3 regions of the Arthrobacter sp. 05T423 genome follow, and region 3 is predicted to be linked to each of the others. Evidence: riboswitches for the same ligand, from Rfam matches in the RefSeq annotation. Region 3 holds a riboswitch; each other region holds the start of a gene.
The links. Region 3 has a riboswitch for cyclic di-AMP ahead of AC1DFE_RS03875 (aggregation-promoting factor C-terminal-like domain-containing protein). Riboswitches for the same ligand answer to the same signal wherever they lie in the genome.
Positions count from the first base shown of each region.

Region 1: it holds a riboswitch for cyclic di-AMP, as region 3 does, so the genes downstream of both, AC1DFE_RS20635 (NlpC/P60 family protein) here and AC1DFE_RS03875 (aggregation-promoting factor C-terminal-like domain-containing protein) in region 3, are expected to answer to the same signal.
Region 2: it holds a riboswitch for cyclic di-AMP, as region 3 does, so the genes downstream of both, AC1DFE_RS20930 (M23 family metallopeptidase) here and AC1DFE_RS03875 (aggregation-promoting factor C-terminal-like domain-containing protein) in region 3, are expected to answer to the same signal.

Region 1 is NZ_JBFTLC010000037.1:7,564-14,604, forward strand. Features, by position in the region: gene AC1DFE_RS20615 (fatty acid desaturase family protein) at 1-602, opposite strand, end outside; gene AC1DFE_RS20620 (ferredoxin reductase) at 617-1,735, opposite strand; gene AC1DFE_RS20625 (alpha/beta hydrolase) at 2,162-2,983, opposite strand; gene AC1DFE_RS20630 (GTP pyrophosphokinase) at 3,188-4,294, shown strand; cyclic di-AMP (ydaO/yuaA leader) riboswitch at 4,505-4,670, shown strand; gene AC1DFE_RS20635 (NlpC/P60 family protein) at 4,674-5,405, shown strand; gene AC1DFE_RS20640 (GGDEF domain-containing protein) at 5,629-6,768, opposite strand; gene AC1DFE_RS20645 (bile acid:sodium symporter family protein) at 6,926-7,041, shown strand, end outside.
Region 2 is NZ_JBFTLC010000038.1:18,585-25,625, forward strand. Features, by position in the region: gene AC1DFE_RS20900 (helicase-associated domain-containing protein) at 1-484, opposite strand, end outside; gene AC1DFE_RS20905 (hypothetical protein) at 495-728, opposite strand; gene AC1DFE_RS20910 (cold-shock protein) at 912-1,295, shown strand; gene AC1DFE_RS20915 (DUF3027 domain-containing protein) at 1,304-1,849, shown strand; gene serC (phosphoserine transaminase) at 1,995-3,125, opposite strand; gene AC1DFE_RS20925 (iron-dependent transcriptional repressor DtxR) at 3,472-4,167, shown strand; cyclic di-AMP (ydaO/yuaA leader) riboswitch at 4,318-4,562, shown strand; gene AC1DFE_RS20930 (M23 family metallopeptidase) at 4,574-5,398, shown strand; cyclic di-AMP (ydaO/yuaA leader) riboswitch at 5,535-5,704, shown strand; gene AC1DFE_RS20935 (C40 family peptidase) at 5,757-6,467, shown strand; gene AC1DFE_RS20940 (NlpC/P60 family protein) at 6,571-7,041, shown strand, end outside.
Region 3 is NZ_JBFTLC010000003.1:11,867-18,907, forward strand. Features, by position in the region: gene AC1DFE_RS03865 (response regulator transcription factor) at 16-756, shown strand; gene AC1DFE_RS03870 (sensor histidine kinase) at 760-2,373, shown strand; cyclic di-AMP (ydaO/yuaA leader) riboswitch at 2,468-2,631, shown strand; gene AC1DFE_RS03875 (aggregation-promoting factor C-terminal-like domain-containing protein) at 2,637-3,473, shown strand; gene AC1DFE_RS03880 (bifunctional glycosyltransferase family 2/GtrA family protein) at 3,732-5,171, shown strand; gene AC1DFE_RS03885 (glycosyltransferase family 39 protein) at 5,168-7,041, shown strand, end outside.

The DNA of each region.
Region 1 (7,041 bases), on a different contig from region 3:
GCGAGGATCGCGTTGTACAGCGGGTTGCCCAGGGCGCGGGGGGTCCAGGGCTGGTCCTCGTCCATGCGCAGCAGGTTGTATCCGACGTCGTTGTCCTTGCCCACCACGTTGGTCCAGCGGTGGTGCAGGTCGTTGTGGGTGTGCTGCCAGGAGCGCGCCGGGGTTACGAAGTCCCATTCCCAGGTGGTGGAGTGGATGTCCGGATCGCGCATCCAGTCCCACTGGCCGTGCAGGATGTTGTGGCCGATCTCCATGTTTTCGAGGATCTTGGCCAGGCTGAGCAGGCTGGTGCCGGTGACCCAGGCGGCCTTATTGCGGCCGGCCAGCAGGGCTGCCCTGCCGGTGATCTCCAGTCCGCGCTGGATCTTGATCACCCGGCGGATGTAGGCGGCGTCGGAGGCCCCGCGCTTGGCGAGAATCTCATCCTTGATGGCGTCCAGCTCACGGCCGAGCTCGGCCACCTGCTCGTCGGAAAGGTGAGCTGCGGCCGGCGGGCGCACGGCCGGCCTGCCGGAGGTGGCCAGGGCCCCCGGCCGCGGTTTCGGGGCTGGCTTCTCGGTGGACGTTGCAGTCGCGGCTGTGCGATCAGATATTGCAGTCATGCTGGTGATGCTCCTCAGATGTCGAGGTTAACGGGTCCGGCAGCTGCCGAAACGCACGTCTGGATTAGTTGGCCCGGCTCACCGTGGACTTCGCCGGTTCGCAGGTCCCGGACCTGCCCTGCACGCAGGGGCAGCAGGCAGCTATGGCAGATGCCCATGCGGCAGCCGCTGGGCATGAGGACGCCGGCGTCTTCGCCGACGTCGAGAAGGGGGGTATCGCCGTCGGCCTCCACCTCGCGGTCAGAGGCCTCAAAGGTGACCAGGCCGCCGTCGTGCCCAACACCCCCCAGCAGGCTGGTGTTGAAGCGTTCGATGATGAGGTTGACCGGGTCCGCGGCGAAGGGGCCCGTGGCCGCGCTTGTGCGTGATGACTTGGGGTCCTTGGAATGGGCGGCCGCCTCGGCGGCCCACAGGGCCTCCGCGTCGTCGAGGAACCCTTCCGGGCCGCAGGCGTAGGCGGCGCGGCGGCGCCAGTCGGGGCACAGGGTGTCCAGTGCGGCGGCCGTGCCGAAGTCCACCCGGCCGCCTTCCCCCGTGTACCAGTGGTTGACGCGGAAGTTGGGAAACTGGTCCGCGAGCTCGGACAGTTCCTCGCGGAAAATGCTGTCCTCCGGCCTGCGGGCGGAATGGATCAGCACCACATCGGCGTCGGGACGGTGCGGCACGAGCGTGCGGACCATGGACATCACGGGGGTGATGCCGCTGCCGGCGGTGAGCATCAGGAGCGGCCGGGGGTGTTCGGGGAGCACAAAGTCGCCCTGCGGGGGCGCCAGGAACAGGACGTCGCCTGGCCGGGTGTTGCGGACCAGGACACCGGACACGGCACCCATGTCGCTCACGGTGATGGCGGGATCCTCGCCTGCCGGGGCACTCAGAGAATAGGAACGCCAGTGCCGGACGCCGTCGAGCTCCACGCCGATCCGCGCCCACTGGCCGGCCTTATGGGCCTTCCAGCCGCGGCCGGGCCGGAAATGGATCGTGGCTGAATCCGCTGTCTCGGGGACAACCTTGGTGACCACGCCGCGCAGCTGCCGGGCCGAGAACACCGGGTCAAAAAGCGCGAGGATATCCTCCGGGGCGAGGGGAGTTGTCAGGACAGACGCGGCGCGCGCCAATTTGCGGAGCCGGATCACGCCGTCCGCTTCCTACCGGGCTCACCCATGTGTATCTCCTAGTGAAACCCATGATCGAAATGTGCTGACTATCCCCCAACTACAAGAGTCCCCCATGCCGGTGCCACGAGCAACCGGCGTCCGCATCGCGGGGCGCAGGGCCTCCCGGCCGCTCCCCGGCGGCTGCATCCTGCTCATCGGCTGAGCCCTACTCATCGGCCGGGTACGGGCGGCCATGAGTTCGCTGCTGGAGGGTTCCGGCGGCGGCGTAAGCGTGCAGATCGGGGCGATGGCAGTGAGATCAGACAAGGCAAGGTCCCTCCGTTGTGACGGCTGCAGTGTTCGCGGTTGATGATAAGCATACTTACCGCCGGAGTGCATGTCCCGGCTCAGCCCACACCAGTGCAACGAACGGACGTCGGAGGAGTTCCCCGTCCAGGCGGACGCCTAGAGCTGCAGCAGCTCCTGCACCAGCTCACGGCATTTCCGGTAGGACGGTGCCTTCGGGTCGATCAGCGCGAAATGGTCGCCGGGGACCTTGACCACCTGGACCGGGGCTCCGGCTGCGCGGGCGGCCGTGGCGTAGGCCTCGGACTGGCTCACCGGCACGGTGTCGTCCTCGAGCCCGTGAACCGCGTAGACCGGGATGGCGAGCGGGACGGCACTCATCGGGTCGGCGTATTTGTGGCGCTTGGGGTACCTTTCGGCAGATCCGCCCAGTAAGTTGCTGACGGCGCCGTTGCTGAGGTCTAGCCATTCCGCCTGCGCGAGGTTGAGCAGCCCGGACTGGCTGACCACGCCGGTCAGGTGGACGGCCTCACCGTTCAGGTTCCTGGCGACCTGCCGGTCGGCGTCCGCCGTACCAAGTGCGGCAAGCCGGTCCCTTCCGGCTGCCCAGACGGCCAGGTGTCCGCCGGCCGAGTGCCCCAGCGCCACCACGCGGTTCAGGTCAAGGTCGTGCTCGCCGGCCACCTCACGGAGCTTGTCGATACCGGCGAGGACATCCTCAAATGTCCGCGGCCAGCCGCCGCCGTCACCCGCCCGCCGGTACTCCAGGTTCCAGGCCACGATGCCGTGCGCCGCAAGGTCTTTCGCCACCGGCTCACCCAGCTCGGCGCCGTACTGCGAGCGCCAGTAGCCTCCGTGGATCACCACTACGATGCCGCGCGGGGAAGGCGGCTTGCCGTTGCGAGCAGCGGGTGTTTCCGGCAGGAAGAGCTCGCCCCATTGGCTGGGGTGCTCACCGTAGTGGTACTTCTGCCGCTTCACTGCATCCTCCTTGGATCCTTCGGACAGGGCGCCGGGCCCCTCCTTGCCGCCTCCCGTGTTCCCGGCATCCGGGGTTGCAGGGCACGACGGCGCACAACAGCCATGTGCCGAGCCTACAGGGACGCCGCTTCCGTGGGGCGGAAGGGGCTGCAGTGGCGCGGGTGTCACCGGCGCTGCTGCGCACCGTCTTGATAGTTTGGAGGCATGGCAAGCAACTGGGATCGCCTGGACGTCACTCAGCGCGACTCCGTGCAGGAAAACGTGGAACTCTATGAGCGCGTCCGGCCTGCCCTGAAGCTGGTCACCCGGGAGACCATGCAGATACTGCGGAGCATGCTCAAGGACACCGAGGTCACCCCGCTGTTCGTGACCGGCCGGACCAAATCGGTGGACTCCTTCCGGGAAAAGATCTCCCGGACCGACGAACCGCTGGAAGAGGGCGGGCAGCGGCTGCTGAAATTCCCGGACCCGTTCCGCACCCTCAACGACATGGTGGGCGTCCGCGTCATCACCAAGCTGCCGGCTGAAAATGCCATGGTGGCCAACCTGATCAAACGCCAGCGGCACCTCTTCGACTGCCGGGGGGACCGCGAAAAGGACATCGGCTCCATCGAATCCGGAACCTACGGTTATTCCAGCCGGCACCTGATCCTGCGCACCATCCAGAACGACGTGGTGAAGAACTACCAGCAGGTCTTCAACCCCGAGGTCCAGCCCAACGGCAGCTACTTCTTCGAATGCCAGATCCGCACCGTGTTCGCGCACGCCTGGAGCGAGATCGAGCACGACATCCGGTTCAAGGCCGAGGACCCGCGGGCGTGGACGCCGCACTTCGACCGCCAGTTCACGGCCACCGCCGCCATGCTGGAGACCGTGGAGACCGCCTTCGCCGACCTGCACGAACGGTACGAGGAGGTCCGCAGCTACTGGGACATGGAGGGCGAGGGCGCGGCGCAGCTCACGCCCAACCGCATCCGCGATGTCTGGCGCGCCCTGCTCCCCCATGTGGACCGGAAAGTAGATGATGACTGGGGATGGGCGGCCGAACTCCTGGCGGCCCACGGACTCAAGCAGACCGTCCAACTCGCTGGACTACTCAGCGCCAACCGGATCACCGAGGTCCGCAGGGCCCTTGACCACCGCTACTCCCCCGGCCCGGACCGCCTGCTGGATGACCTCCTGCTGTGGCAGTACGGCACTAAGCACATCGACCTCACCGCAGAGGCGCCCGACGCCGTCCCCCACCCGCGGCGCGACAGCCTCCTGCGGCGGCTGAGGCAGATCGAGCGCTACCGCCAGACCAAGAAATAGAGTGCTGGCAGGCTAGAGACAGGAGAGTGAGGTTCGACACACCAATCAATGCCTAATTCCATACATGACGTGGGCCAACGGGACATGAACGACACGGCCCCGTTACCTTAATGTGACATTGGGCGAAGCCTCCCGTACGGTGGAAAACGTGCCTTTTTCACCGAGGAGGCACTCCCGCGCTGATTGCCTAACTCTGCCGCAGCCCGAGGAACCATTCGATTACCCATGTCCGGCAGAGACGGGGAAACCACTTTTCGGCCCGCTTGAAGCGGGCCTTGGGGTGAAGCCGCGCAGTTCCTGACCACGCTCAGGACAGCGGCCGGGTGCCTCCCATCCGAATCCGACAGCTCACCTCGCAGGCACCGGGAGAGGCTTCTTCATGTCGTTCCGCTTTATTTCTGGCCGCCGTGCTGCGGCCATCCTTGCAGCATCCGGCCTCGCCTTCACCGGCAGCGTCGCAGCCAATGCCGCCAACGCTCCGGCCCAGCAGACGAAGGCTCCGGCCGCCGCTGTGACGGCCAACCAGACTCAGGTACCCCTGAACGCTGCCTCCAGCGTCAAGATCGAGTTCGAACGCCCCGCGGTCAAGTCGGCGCCGGCTCCCGTGGCGGCAGCGCCCGTCTTCGCAAAGCCTGCCGTCAAGCCGGCCGCGAAGAAGGCAGCGGCACCTGCCGCCGCACCCGTGGCACCTGCCGCGGCTCCCAAGGCTGCAGCTGCGCCGGCCGCACCCGCACCGAAGATCACAGTCAAGGCCGCGGCTCCCGCCCCGAAGACGCCCGTGAAGGCGGCGGCGGGCGTCAACGCCGCGATGCTGGCGTCAGCCTACGCCCAGATCGGCATCACGCAGGACTGCACCGCCATGGTGGAAAAGGCCCTCGGCGCCGCCGGAATCCATGTGGGTGACCTCGCGCCGATGCAGTTCCTGAGCTACGGCAAGGTCGTCTCCACCCCGCAGCCCGGCGACATGGTGGTCCAGTCCGGCCACGTGGCCATCTACGCCGGCGGCGGCAAGGTCGTCAGCGGCGGCATGAACGGCATCAACGCCACCATGGCCCACCCGCTGTCCTGGCTCACCGCCACGGGCCCCGTCACCTTCGTGCGCGCGGCCTAAGCAGGGCTAAACAAACCGCCGTGTTCCGCTGCCTTGGGGGCGGCGGAACACGGCTATCCCAAGGTGCCCCCACCTTTCTCCAAGGATGGCGGAACACACTGGCTATGCCTGATGAAAGACCGCAGTCTCCGGCTGCGAGTCAGGATCGCCGGATCCGGCTTGTCCCCCATGCATTCCGGATCCGGTGCCTGCCGGCAGCAGGGACAGACAACCACCGACCCGTTTAGCCCCTGACCGTGCGGTTCCGCCCCTGTGACTTCGCTTCATACAGCGCGACGTCGGCAGCGGCGATCACTTCGTCGAGGTCGGCGGTTTCCGCGTTGTAGATGGAAATGCCGTAGCTGACGGTCGGCATCCGCAGCAACTCCGGAATGTGCTGTTCCGCCAGCCTCCTGCTGATTTCGGCCGCGATGATTTCCGCGCTCTTCGGGCCGGCACCGGGGAGCAGGAGGATGAACTCCTCACCCCCGTAGCGCCCGGCAAGGTCCGTGGACCGGGCCGACGCGCCGCACGCCTCGGCAAAGGCCTGGAGCGCAAGATCACCGGCCGCATGGCCGAAGGTGTCGTTGACCGACTTGAAGTGGTCCAGGTCCGCCAGGATCAGTGAGCCTCCGCTGTTGGCGGCCTTGCTGCGGTCCAGCTCTTCGGCCGCTGCTTCCAGGAAGGCGCCGCGGTTGAGAAGGCCCGTGAGCCCGTCCTGGGTAGCGACCGTCCGCAGCGCCCGTGTCTGCTGCTCGGTGCTCAGGCCCGCCATGCTGAAGGACACCACCACCAGCAGCACCATGGTGACCATGGTGGTCACCGCCGATCCGAAATAGGTGGCAAAGACGGGACCGTCTGGCCCTTCGATGAGGAACACCGCCAGACGGCACAGGTAGAAGAAGGCCACCCCGCCCGCCGCGATGGCCATGGGGATCCTCACCCGGGAGTAGCCGGGTTCCAGCCGCCACAGCTCGTGCGACGCCAGGCCGATGAGCACGGCCATCGACGCCAGGAAGACGCCACCGCCTGCCCAGGTATTGGATCCCGGACTGTCGAGAGCCGCCGCGGCGCCGGCGAGGACCGGCAGTGCAACGGACAGCCACAGGTTGTGCCTCAGGTTCCGCAGGGAGCGCGCCCCGGCCCACACCCCGGCAGCGCCGGACACCAGCAGGACGTTGCCCAGCGGATTGGCCCAGACCTGCTGCGGCGTGCCGTTGAGGAGAAAGGACGCCGAGCCGGAGAGGAACAGGAGCAGGGCGGCGCACCACCACGCGCTGTAGGGCGAGCGGGTGCTGCGGAAAGTGGAAAAGTAGAACAGCAGCGCCAGAATCAGGGCCATAGCCGCGAAGGCGACCCGCAGTGTGGCCGTGTCTAGGATCATCCCGTCCCCTTGAATCCCGATCCAGTGCAATCCAGTATCGCACCGGGAGCCACCGGGGTCCCGCCGTGGCGCGGAGAAATTTCACCATCACGACACATTTGTCAGACATCAGTTCACGAACTGGGCCGTAGGGCCCCTGCGGTGCCAGCATTATTGAATGCTTGAGGCAACAAAAAACCCCGTATCCGCTTCCCCGGCCGCGGAAGCCGACGCGCCCCTGAACCCGGCCCTCGCCGCGGAAGCCAGAATTGCGCGCGTCGCGGTGACCGTCTT
Region 2 (7,041 bases), on a different contig from region 3:
GGGCGAAGGCCGGCTGGAGCCTGACCAGCTCGGTGTAGCTGCGCCCCAGCCCGGCCGGATAGATCCCGACCACGTCCTTCAGGCTGCTCACCGGAAGGTAGAAGCGCTGCCTCTGCGCGCCGGGGCCTGCGCCGTGCGGCGGTTCCGCCCGCTGCACGAGGGCGAGGTCGTGCAGGGACTGCAGAAGCTGTTCGACGGCGGCCACTGTTGACCCTGCGATGGCCTTCTTCAGCACGGCTGCCGATGCGCTGTGCCCGGTGTCCGTGTTGGTGCACAGGTGCAGGGTCTCTAGGACCTGCATCTGCGGACGGTTCAGGCGTTCGAGGGCCCGCTGAACGCTGACCCTCGCGCTGGCGCGTGCGGCCAGGGCGGGGAAGTCGGGAACGCCCGGGGAGATCAGGTCCGGCCGCGCAGCGAACAAAGCACGGAGCGACTCGTCGCTGCGTGCCTCCAGTTCCTTGCTGAGCGCACGAATGAGGGACATCAGTCCAACGTTACCGCCCGCCGGGGGTTCCTGCCCGGCGGCGGGCGGCAACGCCGTCGGCCACCAGGACGAGCATCAGCAGGAAGGCCGCCGGAAGGCCGTAAAGTGCGGCTGACGTGATCCACTGCGGCGCGGCCTGGCCCGCCGCGGCCAGAGCCATGACCGTCCCAACGGCAGCGACGGAGAAAACTGCAAGGAGCACTGCGGCGGCCATCAGTGGCCGCCGGATACGCGCGGATGTCATGGATGTAACGCTAACAGCAGCGCCGCGGCCGCGCCTCAAAGCGGGATTAGCCTGCCAATCAGGATAACCTTGAAGGAACAGACCAACATGGACCAGGCAGTCATACCCTGAACCCGCACATCGGTGCGGATGCGGTGACAGCCGGCCATGTTCCAGAACACCAGAACGAAGAAGGTTGATTAGGTGCCTACCGGCAAGGTCAAGTGGTACGACAAGGACAAAGGTTTCGGATTCCTCGCGGGCGAGGACGGGCAGGAAGTGTTCCTGCCCAAGTCGGCGCTGCCGGCAGGCCTTACGGAACTGAAGGCCGGCACCAGGGTTGAGTTCGGCGTCGCAGACGGGCGCAAGGGAGCCCAGGCCCTCGGCCTGCGCGTCCTCGAAAAGACGCCGTCCATCGCCAAGGCCAAGCGTCCCAGCGCGAGGGATCTTGCCCCGCTGGTGCAGGATCTGGTGACCGTACTGGACAACCTGTCCGGGACGCTGTCGTCCGGCAAGTACCCGGACGGCAACAAGGGCAAGGCTATTGCCGCTGCCCTGCGTAAGGTTGCCGACGAGCTGGACGCCTAGGCCTCCCGATGAACCCGGAACCTGAACAGGCCGAATCCAAGGCTGAACCCAAGGCTCCCAGGAACCGCGCCGGCGTCCCGGTGTGGCGGACAGGGAAACCCGACGCCGTGCTGGCCGCTGCCGTGGACGCCGCCCGGACCGCCATTGAGGGCATTGCGAAGGCATCCGAGATCGGGGACCACCTGGCCGCCCGCACCGAGGGCGACCGCGTCGTGACGCACCTTTTCGAGTCACGGCTGCCGGGATATCTCGGCTGGCAGTGGTATGCCGTCCTGACCCGCAACTCGCGCTCCAAAGTGATCACCGTGAACGAGCTCGGCCTGCTCCCGTCCGAGGACTCGATCCTCGCCCCGGAGTGGGTGCCGTGGGCCGAGCGGGTCCGCCCGGAGGACGCCCAGGAGCAGGACGCGGAAGACGCGCAGGACGGCGCCGCCGACGGCTCTGCTGACGCGGCCGCGGAAGCGGGTGCCGACGGAGTTCCGGCGGAGACTACGGAGGACTCCGAAGCAGTGCCGGAGTCCGAGACAGAGCCGGCCAGCCCGGAGCAGGACTGATCACTTCGCACAACGGCAAACGGCGCCGTCCGGACGCAAGCCCGGACGGCGCCGTCGAACTTTAAGGGAAGAGTTTTTGTCCAGATAATGGGGCTAAACGGCCTTCGAACCCCGAATATCTGGACAAAAACTCCCCACTGGCGGCTTACTTCTTCAGCTCGCCCACCACGTAGTCGATGCACTCCAGCAGCGCCGAGACATCGGAAGGCTCGATGGCCACGAAGGTGGCGATGCGCAGCTGGTTCCGTCCCAGCTTCCGGTAGGGCTCGGTGTCCACGATGCCGTTGGCGCGGAGCACCTTGGCAATGGCGGCGGCATCAATCGAATCGTCGAAGTCGATGGTGGCGATGACGTTGGAGCGCTCGGCTGCGTTGGCAACGAAAGGCGTGGCAAATTCGGATGCTTCCGCCCACTTGTAGATGCGCCCGGCCGAGTCCGCCGTTCGGCCGGCGGCGAAGTCCAGGCCGCCGTTGGCGTTGAGCCACTGCACCTGCGCGTCCAGCGTGATGAGCGTGGACAGGGACGGGGTGTTGTACGTCTGGTTCAGCTTGGAGTTGTCGATGGCGGTCTTCAGGTCCAGGAAGTCCGGGATCCAGCGTCCGCTGGCCTTAACGCGCTCGGCCCGCTCCAGCGCGGCCGGGGAGAAGAGGCCCAGCCACAGCCCGCCGTCGGAAGCGAAGTTTTTCTGCGGTGCGAAGTAGTAGACGTCCGTCTGGGCCACGTCAACGTCCAGTCCCCCGGCAGCCGAGGTTGCGTCCACGAGCATCAGGGCGCCGTCGTCAGCACCGTTCACCCGCTGGACCGGCGCGGCGACGCCCGTGGAGGTCTCGTTCTGCGGCCAAGCGTACACGTCGACGCCCGCTTCGGCCTTGGAAGCTGGGCAGGTGCCCGGCTTCGACTTGATGATGGAGGATTCCGCAAGGAACGGTGCCTTATTCGTGGCCGCGGCGAACTTGGACCCGAACTCGCCGAAGGACAGGTGCTGGGCCTTCTCTTCCACCAGGCCGAAGCTGGCAACGTCCCAGAACGCGGTGGAGCCGCCGACGCCGAGGACCACCTCATAGCCTTCGGGAGCGCAGAAGAAAGTGCTGAGGCCTTCGCGGACGGATCCCACGAGGTTCTTCACCGGGGCCTGGCGGTGCGAGGTGCCAAGGAGCGTCGTGGCCGCGGCGGAGAGCGCCTCGATCTGCTCGGGCCTGACCTTGGAGGGACCGGCGCCGAACCGCCCGTCCTTGGGCAGGAGGTTTGCGGGAATAGTGATGCTGGTGTCGCTCACAGGGGCTCCAATTTTCGGCATGGAAGTGCGGTTCGGCTGGGTCGCGGCGGAGGCCGGCAGGCAACCATGACCGCCACGAAGACCCTCCTTATTCTGCCCGAAGCGCGGATACCGCGGGAACATGCCCCGTCATAGTCCAGTCATTGAGACGGTGCCCGGCGCCGCTCGGCGGAATTATCCGGACTAATTCAAAATAGGCTAAGCTTGCCGTGGACGTACGGGCAGACAGCAGATGCTGCACCGCCGTCGAAAAAGCGACCGCCGCTGCAGCTTGCCGGATCCCGGTGCGGCGGGCCCGCGGTACGGTGGGACGGCCACAAATACTGTGCTCGAGGAGCTGAGCTGAATGACGGATCTGATCGACACCACGGAGATGTACCTTCGCACCATTTTGGAGCTGGAGGAAGAGAACATCGTGGCGCTTCGGGCACGCATCGCCGAACGTCTCCGCCACTCGGGACCCACCGTTTCGCAAACCATCGGACGAATGGAGCGCGACGGCCTCGTCGTCGTCTCCGGCGACCGCCATCTTGAACTGACTGAGGTGGGGCGGAAACGTGCCACCGAGGTCATGCGCAAGCACCGGCTTGCCGAGCGCCTTCTGGCGGACGTGATCGGCCTGGACTGGGCCTACGTTCATGACGAAGCCTGCCGGTGGGAACACGTTATGAGTGAGCGGGTGGAGCGCAGGATCTATGAGCTGCTCGACCATCCCACGGAGTCCCCCTACGGCAACCCGATTCCCGGGCTGGCCGCACTTGGCGGGCAGCCCGCCCGCCCGTTCTCCGACGGCGTGGTGAACCTGCTCGACGCCATGACCAGCTACGGCCCGGAGTCCAAGGTCACAGTCAGCCGCCTGGCGGAACCCATCCAGGTGGAGCCGGAACTGCTGCTCCAGCTGGATGAAGGCGGGATCCGTCCCGGCGCTGCCGTCTCGCTGGAGCGAGTGGGGGAGTACATCTCCGTCCGCGTCCCCGGGTTTGAGGGCGCACTCGAGCTGCCGCCGGAAGTCGCTGCGCACGTGTTCGTGCGGCTCGACTAGTTCCTTCATACGCGGCGGACCGGACGCTCCCGGCTGTCTGACATCTGCAGGCAGGATGACCTACCACTTTTGCACAGTGTATATAACGGAATTATTACCGCCCTCTTTAATCGCCTATAGTTAAACGGCAACGCCGATACAAAAACGTTACCTGATCTGGAGCCGAACCCTGCCAGCAGATCAGCAGCACGAGTCACCCACTGGCAGGGGCGGGGGAACCACAACCGGCTGTTCCGACAGCCTTGGGGTGAAGTCCGCAGCAGCAAGTCTCTTCCGCAGAAGGAATCCTTCAGGGGATACCCCTGTGCCGGGATGGCTTGTGTAGCGGACCGGGTCTACGAACTCTCTGACCCGAATCCGACAGCTAACTTCGCAGGCTATTCCAGAGAGGAAGCAGTAGTTGTCCATGCAGAATGCCCGGGGCCGACGCCGCGCGTCCGGTCCCGCTTCGGAGCCGCGCCTCGCGGAGGCCATTGCCGCGGACCGTCCCCGGGACGCCCAGCGCGAAGCGCGCCGCCGGCGCCGGGGTCCGTTCCGACAGGTTACGGACTTCGCCTCGGCCAGTGGCGTTGGGCAGAAGGCCGGCGTAGCCCTCGCCGCCACCGGCTTGCTGCTGACCGTTACTGTCCCGGCGACCAGCCCGGTCCTGGCTGCCGGTGACCAGCAGGGAGGGGCGTCCTCATCTGCCGCCTCGCTGGCCCAGCCCAAAGTCTCGGCCGAAGCGGCCGCCAAGATTGACTTCAGCCGCACCTCCGTAGCCACCACTGGTGACCCGGACGGAAAGCTGAAGCAACTCCTGAGTGCCCAGTCGGCCGGCAGCATCAGCCGGTCGGCATCGCTGGGCACCCTGGGAGGTCCGCTGACCACGCTGGTCAAGTCCTCGCCGTTCGGTTACCGGGTCAGCCCGATCACCGGCGGAGCCGGCGAGTTCCACCGCGGCCAGGACTTCGCTGCCCAGTGCGGGACGCAAGTGCTCGCTGCGGCCAGTGGCAAGGTCACCTTCTCGGGCTGGCATCCGTACGGGGGAGGCAACCGCGTGGTGATCGACCACGGCAATGGCCTCGAAACCACGTACAACCACCTGTCGTCCTCCAGCGTTCAGGTTGGACAGAAGGTGACCCGCGGCGAAGTGATTGCCCTCAGCGGGACCACAGGCGCTTCCACCGGCTGCCACCTCCACTTCGAGGTGATGGTCAACGGGGATGTCGTTGACCCCATGGGCTGGCTTTAAGCCAAGTCGATGGAGCACTCTCATTCCTGTGACACGCCGTGACCTGAATGTGACATTCGTTCCGAACTGCTGTACCGTCTAAACCGCGTCAACTTTTCCGAAGTTGACGCTCTTGAGTGGATTGCCTAACTCTGCCACCGCTCAAGGTCCGTTCGCATTACATCGTCTGGCAGGGGCGGGGGAACCAATTTTGGTCTTCGCAAGAAGGCCTTGGGGTTAAGTCGCAAAGCTTCCCAGGAAGCAGAGTGGCCGGGTGACTCCCATCCGAATCCGACAGCTCACCTCGCAGGCATTGGGAGAGGCTACCTTCGTGTCTTCACGCCACAATGCCGCGCGCCACCGCGCGCAAACGGTTCGTATGAACCCATTGGACTCCGTGTCCAAGGCGGTTAGCGCCAATGCCGGCACAGTAGGTCGCCAGGCAGCTGTCATCGCGGCTGCTTCAGGTCTCATCCTGAGCGTTGGCATGCCGGCCAACGCAGCCGACGCCAACATTGGTGTTTCCGCCTCTTCGGAGACCGGAACCCAGGCCGCGCAGCTCGCTGTGACCGCCGCGCCCACCGCCACTGTCTCCTTCGAGCGTCCTGCTGTCACCACCGTGGCAGCCCCGGTCGTCGAAACCGTCGCCGCTCAGTCGAGCGATGACAGCAAGGCGGGCGACGCAGGCCAGACCAGCGACGAGAACGCCGGTGCTGCCAAGGCCGTCACCGCCAAGTCCACCGATGGTGCGGCCTCCGCCGCAGCCGCCGGACTGGCCGCCATCGCGTACACCGGCATCGGTCACCCCTACGTGTGGGGTGGCACCACCCCCGACGGCTGGGACTGCTCCGGCTTCACTCAGTGGGTCTACGCTCAGGCAGGCATCAGCATTCCCCGCGTCAACGCGTGGAACGCCATGAAGCCCACCTCCACGCCTGCTCCCGGCGACCTGGTCATGCAGAACGGCGGCGCCCACGTGGGCATCTACGTCGGCAACGGCATGATGATCAGCGCGCTGAACCCCTCGGACGGCACGCTCCTGCTCCCGGTGACCGCAACGGGCACGTCCGCTTTTTACACCCTTCGCTAAGAATCCCATTCGAGACGGGCCGGCTTACCCCCAAGATGCCGGCGCGTCGATAACCCACGTCCTGCTACCGCGGTCCGTGGAATACGAAAGAGAGAAATTTTAAATGACTACACGTGCGACCATTGCACGCCACCGCGCCGAGGTCACCAAGACCAACTCGCTGGCCGTCATTGCCAAGGCCGTCGGCGACAACGCCGGTGGTGTGGGCCGCCAGGCCGCAGTTATCGCTGCTGCTTCCGGTCTTGTCCTGACCAGCGGCATCGCCGCCAACGCTGCTGAGGCCAACGTTCAGCGCGAATCCGCTCCGGCCTCCACGCTGGAGGTCCAGTCCGCTGCGCCGGCCACCATCTCCGCTGCTTCCAGCATCGCCATCTCCTACGAGAAGCCGGCCGTCTCCACTGCACCGGCTCCCGTCGTCGAGGCCCCCAAGCCTGTTGTCAAGGTCCAGGAATCCACCCCCGCCGTTGACGCTGCACCGGTTGCAGACGCCGCACCGGCAGTTCAGGCCACAGCCGCCGTCGATACTGCTGCCCCGGCAGCGTCGACGACCGCCGCCAGCGGCCGCGGCGCTGCG
Region 3 (7,041 bases):
ACGGAGAGTTGTCACATGGCCACTTCGCACTCCATGACAAACAACCTTCCCCAGCTGACCCACCCGGACGGATCCCCCATCCGCGCCCTTGTGGTCGACGACGAGCCGAGCCTCTCCGAGCTCATGAGCATGGGCCTGCGCATGGCCGGCTGGTCGGCGGCTGTCGCTGCCGACGGCCCCGAGGCCGTGAAGCTCGCCAAGGAGTTCCGCCCTGACGTGCTGGTGCTTGATGTGATGCTTCCCGGGTTCGACGGCGTGGAGCTTCTGGGCAGGATCCGTGCCTTCGCGCCGGAGGTCCCGGCCCTGTTCCTCACCGCCAAGGACGCAGTACAGGACCGCATCGTGGGCCTCGCCGCGGGCGGCGACGACTACGTCACCAAGCCCTTCAGCATGGAGGAGGTCCTGCTGCGGTTGCACCGGCTGGTCCAGCGCTCCGGCGTCGCCGCCATGGATTCCGCCGAGCTCGTGGTGGGCGACCTCGTCCTGAACCTCGACACGCGTGAAGTCACCCGCGCCGGTGACGAGCTGCAACTGACAGCCACCCAGTTCGAGCTGCTCCGCTACCTCATGGAAAACCCCAAGCGCGTGGTCAGCAAGGCCCAGATCCTGGACCGGGTGTGGAACTACGACTTTGGCGGCCAGGCCAATATCGTCGAACTGTACATTTCCTACCTGCGCAAGAAGGTGGATGCCGTGCACGCGCCGATGATCCACACGGTCCGCGGCGCGGGCTATGTCATCAAGCCGGCCGAGTAGGCCGTGGCAAAACTTTCCGGTGCCACCCCTACCCAGCGCAGAAGCTGGGTGAAGCCGGACACGTGGCACCTCCGCACCCGGCTTGTCCTCGTTGCCATGGCGCTCCTGGTGGCCATTTGCGGCGCGATTGGCCTGTTCAGCTACGCCTCGATGGACTCCTATTTGACCCAGCAGCTGGACAAGCAGCTCACGGAGGCGGCCCACCGCTCCAGCGAGTTCGGCCGGCCGCCGCTCGGCAACCCGGGCACCAAGCCCGATCCCCTGGGGGCACGCGGCCAGCGGGTGGGCACTGTAACCGCCCGGATCGAGGACGGCACCGTCATCAGCGCCGGTTTCATTGCAACCGACGCCACCGTCGCCTCGCTGTCCGCCCGGGATGACCAGGTCCTCCTGGAGCTCCGCCGCGACGGTGTGCCCGTTGAACGCACGCTGTCCTCGGGCACGTACCGGCTTGTGGCCGCCCAAGCGCCTTACGGAGACGTCATCGTCACCGGGCTCCCGCTCGCGGAAAAGCAGAACACCCTGACGTCGCTCCTTTGGACGATCACCATCGTCTCGCTGGGCGGACTCGTACTGATCGGCCTGGCAGGGACGGTGCTCATCCGCCGCACCATGAAACCGCTGGAGCAGCTCTCCGAGGTAGCCACCCAGGTTTCGCGCCTGCCGCTGGACGCCGGTGAGGTTGCACTCGCCGTCCGCGTCCCGCCGTCGAACGCCCATCCCGGAACCGAAGTGGGCAGCGTGGGGCACGCCCTGAACCAGATGCTGGACAACGTCTCCAACGCGCTGGAAGCGCGGCAGGAAAGCGAAATGAAGGTGCGGCAATTCGTGGCGGACGCCTCGCACGAGCTCCGGACGCCGCTCACGGCCATCCGCGGCTACACCGAGCTGATGCGCATGACCGAAAAGTTCACTCCGGACGGCCAGCGATCCCTCGCACGCGTGCAGAGCCAATCCGAGCGCATGACCGCCCTGGTGGAGGACCTCCTGCTGCTCGCCCGGCTCGACGAGGGCCAGCCCCTCAAGGTCAGCGACGTGGACCTGACGCAACTGGTGATTGAGACCGTCAGCGACGAAAAAGTCATGGCGCCGGACCGGGCCTGGCACCTCGATCTTCCCGAGGAACCCGTATCGGTTCGGGGCGACGCCTCGCAGCTGCACCAGGTGTTGGTCAACCTGCTCTCGAATGCGCGCAAACACACACCGCCCGGGACCACGGTGACCACCGGCGTCATGCGCTCAGCGGACGGCAGTGCTGTGATTACAGTCACGGACGACGGCGCCGGCATCCCTCCCGAATTCGTGGACAAGGTCTTCGCGCGCTTCGCCCGCGCGGACGCGTCACGTGCGACGCCGTTGCCGGCGCCCCTGGCGCCTGCAACCGCAGCGGCGAAAGGCCCTGCCCGCGGCGGCGCAAGCGCAGGAACGGCCCTGCAAACCCCGGCCTCGCAGGGGGAACCGGGGATTGCCTCCGCAGAGGGAACCAGTGGCTTGGGCCTGTCCATTGTGCAGTCCATAGTGGAGGCGCATGGCGGCACGGTGGAGGTCACCTCCCGGCCCGGACGGACAGAGTTCGCCGTCCGGCTGCCCGCGCAAGGCGCCGCGCCGTTGTCGTGATGCCCGTTACCTAAATGTGACTTAATCAGAAGCCTCCTGTACCGTCGATATGGTGCGGCCGCCACTAGGACCGCATCTCCGGATTGACGCCCAGCTCTGCCGCTTCCCGGATTCCGCTAGATCAGGCAGAGGCGGGGGAACCAGAGTCCCGGGCTTTTCGCATCAGCCCTTGGGGTGAAGCCGACACGTGAATTTTCCGTGCGGCCGGATGACCTCATCCGAACCCGACAGCTAACTCCGCAGGTGTTGAGAGGCAATCCACCATGTCTGAATTTAAGGCTCAGGCGCGCCCTGAACGCGCCTCCCATAAGTCTGGCCGCACGACTTCACGCGACAGCATTTCCCGGCACCGCGCCGAGCCGGCCCGTCCTACGACTGCATTGGGCCGCTTCACTGCAAGCCTTCCGTCCTTTGGGCGCCGGGCAGCCGTCCTGACCACTGCCGCCGCCGTGCTCCTTGGCGTCGGTGCCGCAGGCCACGCGGCCGACCAGGCCGCGCCTTCCGCCGCCGCGACGGCGGCGGCCACAGCCGACGCCGGACAGGCGCTGAACTTCGACAAGACGCTGATCTCCGCCTTCCCGGCCCCGGCCGGGGCGACCATCGCCCCGCAGTCTGCCACCAAGGCCGCGCCGAAGGTTGCAGCCAAGACCGCCGCACCCAAGGCAGCCGCCAAGGCCGCTCCGAAGGCGGCGGTGGCGAAGGCGGCTCCCGTTGCCAAGGCCGCCCCGGTTGCCAAGGCCAGGGTTGCCGCCAAGGTTGCCCCCGCGAAGGCCGCGGCGCCCGTTGCCCTGAATGATCCTGCCGGCGCGCAGGCCTACGCGGCCAGCAAGCTGGGCTCCTTCGGCTGGTCCGCTGACCAGATGCAGTGCCTGCACCGGCTCTGGACCAAGGAATCGGAATGGCGCACCACGGCCACCAACGCCAGCAGCGGCGCCTACGGCATCGTCCAGTCCCTGCCCGCCGAAAAGATGGCGACCGCCGGGGCGGACTACCGCACCAACTACCGCACCCAGATCAACTGGGGCCTGGACTACATCAAGGAGCGCTACGACTCCCCGTGCGGCGCGCTGAACTGGCACCTCGCCCACAACTGGTACTGACAGGTTGCCGCAGCCGAACCGGCTGACGGCGCGCATTTCTGCACCGCTTAAGGGTGCCCGGGGCCCCGGATCCGCCAGGATCCGGGGCCCTTCGGCGTCCCGGCACCATCTGCGCCCGGCAAAGTGGTGCAGAAATGCGGCGCAACTCCGAAAGGACGCTGCTTGGTTCCGGCGGCCGGCGAGCGCCGATTTAACTTCCACAGCCCCTGCACAGCTTCGCCCTAAAACCCTCATAACAGCGGCCGCCACTGTTGATGCATGACCATCACCGACCAGGCCTCCGGAACCCAGCCGCACCCACCGCTGCACACCCCGCCGTACGTGCTCCACGGAGCCCACGCGGCCGGACAACCCCCGGTGCACGCGCCCCTGAGGCACCCCCGGCGGTCGCCCATCGACACCTCCGTCGCGGTACCGGTCCTGGACGTCACCATCCCGGTCTACAACGAGGAACGCGACCTGGAGGAGTGCCTACGCCGGCTCCACGCCTACCTGCGCGGCACCTTCCCGCACTCGTTCCGCATCACCGTCGCGGACAACGCGAGCACCGACGGCACGCTCAAGGCCGCCGAGCGCGTCGCCCGGGAGCTCCGCGAGGTCACGGTGGTGCACCTCGAGGAGAAGGGCCGCGGCAACGCCCTGCGGAAGGTCTGGCTGGCTTCGCCGTCGCCGGTCCTTGCGTATATGGACGTGGACCTCTCCACCGACCTGGCCGCGTTGGATCCCCTCCTGGCCCCACTGATCTCCGGCCACTCGGACCTCGCCATCGGCACGCGGCTCACCCGCAACTCCCGGGTGGTCCGCGGGCCGAAGCGCGAATTCATCTCCCGCAGCTACAACTTCATGCTGCAGTCCCTGATGGGCGCCCACTTCAGCGACGCGCAGTGCGGCTTCAAGGCCATCCGCGCCGACATCGCGCAGCAGATCCTCCCGCACACCGTGGACACTGCATGGTTCTTCGACACCGAGCTCCTGGTCCTCGCCGAACGCTGCGGCCTCCGCGTCCACGAGGTGCCGGTGGACTGGACGGACGACCCCAATTCCAGCGTGGACATCGTCCAGACAGCCCTTTGCGACGTCCGCGGCATGGCCCGGCTCAGCAAGGCCATGGTCACCGGCCGCATCCCCGTCGCCGAACTCCGTGCCGCCCTGGCCCGCGGCCCTCTCCCCGCAGCTTCCCGCAGCCAGGAGCAGAGCCCGGGCGGCAGCCTGTTCGGCCAGCTGGTACGGTTCGGCACCATCGGTGTGGCCTCCACCCTCGCGTATCTGGTCCTCTTCTACCTCTGCCGCAACCTGATGGACCCGCAGCTCGCCAACCTGCTGGCCCTGCTCACCACGGCCGTGGCCAACACCGCGGCGAACCGTCGCTTCACGTTCGGCATCGCCGGCAACAGCGACGCAGCCCGCCACCACTTCGAGGGGCTGCTGGTCTTCGGGATCGGGCTTGCCCTCACGTCGGGTGCTCTCGCCCTGGTTCACGGCGGAGCGCTGGCGGGAGGCACGACGCCGGACCGCTGGCTTGAGCTGGCCACCGTCACCGCCGCGAACCTTGCGGCCACCGCGCTGAAGTTCCTGCTGTTCCGGCTCTGGGTTTTCCGACGGCGGCAGGTCCCCACCAGCTCTCCCGCAGATCCTGCCGCCTCCGAGGCATCCCTCCCGCACGCATCCGGCCCGACCACAGAAATGGCACAGTCATGAGCACCACCGCCACTCCCCCCAACGAGACAACGGACCAGGCGATCGACCAGTCGACGGCGCGCCCGTCGGCGAATGCCGCGCAGACCGCGCCACCCGCGTCGGCCGCTCCGGAGCGAAACCGCAGGACCGGCAGGGCATCGCGCCTGCTGCAGGGCAACCAGCCCCGCTGGATCCGCCCCTCGGCGGCAGCGCTCCTGGCGTTCAACGCCGTCCTGTACCTGTGGAACCTCGAAGCCACGGGATACGCCAACTCCTTTTACGCAGCAGCCATCCAGGCAGGCACGAAGGACTGGACGGCGCTTTTGTTCGGCTCCCTCGATGCCGGAAACGCCATCACGGTCGACAAGCCCCCTGCGGCCCTGTGGATTCCCGCCCTCGCGGGCAGGGTCTTCGGATTCTCGCCACTGAGCATGCTGGTGCCGCAGGCACTCATGGGCGTGGCCGCCGTCGGACTCCTTTACCTCACGGTCAAGCGCATCACCGGTCCCGGGGCGGGCCTGCTCGCCGGCGGCGTGCTGGCGCTGACCCCCGTTGCCGCGCTGATGTTCCGGTTCAACAACCCCGACGCGCTGCTCACCCTGTGCCTGGTGCTGGCCGCCTACCTGACCACGCGCGCCATCGAAAAGGCCGGCTGGAAGTGGCTGGCCGCCGCGGGCGCCGTGATCGGCCTGGCCTTCCTGACCAAGATGCTTCAGGGTTTCCTGATCGTTCCAGGCCTCGCCCTGGCCTACCTCTGGGCCGCCCCCACCAGCCTCGGCCGGCGTTTTCTGCACCTACTCGCGGCGGCGGGCGGCATCGTTCTCGTCGCCGGCAGTTACGTCGCCCTGTTCCAGCTCACCCCGGCCTCAGCCAGGCCCTACGTGGCCGGATCCGAGACCAACAGCTTCCTGGAACTGACCTTCGGCTACAACGGCCTCGGCCGGATCACCGGCTCAGAAGGCGGCATGGGCGCCGGCATGCCCGGCGGCGGTGGCGGCATGGGCGGGAATGTCGGCTTCGGCGGAACCGCAGGAATCACTCGGATGTTCGGGACCAGCTTCGGCGGCGAGGTATCGTGGCTGCTTCCCTCGGCCCTGATCCTGCTCGGTGCCGGGCTGTGGTTTACCCGCCGTGAAGCCCGCACGTCACGTACCCGCGCGGCCCTGATCCTCTGGGGCGGCTGGCTGCTGGTGACCGCCGGCATCCTGAGCTTTATGGGCGGCACCGTCCACCCGTACTACGCTGTTGCGCTGGCCCCGGCGATTGCCGCGCTGGTGGGCATCGGCTCAGTGGAACTGTGGCGCGGCCGTGCCTACTGGCCGGCGCGGATTACGCTGGCAGCCACGGTCCTGGCCGGATCGGTCTGGTCTGCGGTGCTCCTGGGACGTGACACCACCTGGCTGCCCTGGATCAGGGTGGCCGTGGTGATCCTCGGTGTGCTGGCCTCCGTCGCGCTGCTGCTCCGGCTCGACTCACGCCAGGCGATTCCCGCCCGGCTCCGCAGGACTGCGACGGCGACTGTTATGGCTGTTTCGCTGCTGGCCGGCGGGCTCGGCAGCACTGCATGGACCTTTGCCACGGCAGCCCAGCCGCACTCCGGGTCGATCCCGACGTCGGGTCCCACCGCATCCGCCATGGGCGGACCAGGCGGCCTGGGCGGACACGCCGGCTTTGCCAGCCCGGGAATCTCCGGTTCGGGAACTTCCGGATCCGGCCTGGTACCCAACGGCTCAACCGACGGCGGCACTGCTTTCGGCAGCAACGCACCCGGCGGTACTGCACCCGGCGGTGCCATGGGGCCCGACGGCGCCGGCACAGCGAACTCCGAACTCACCGCGCTGCTCAGGGCCAGCACCGCCAAATGGTCCGGGATCGTTTCCGGTGCCAGCCA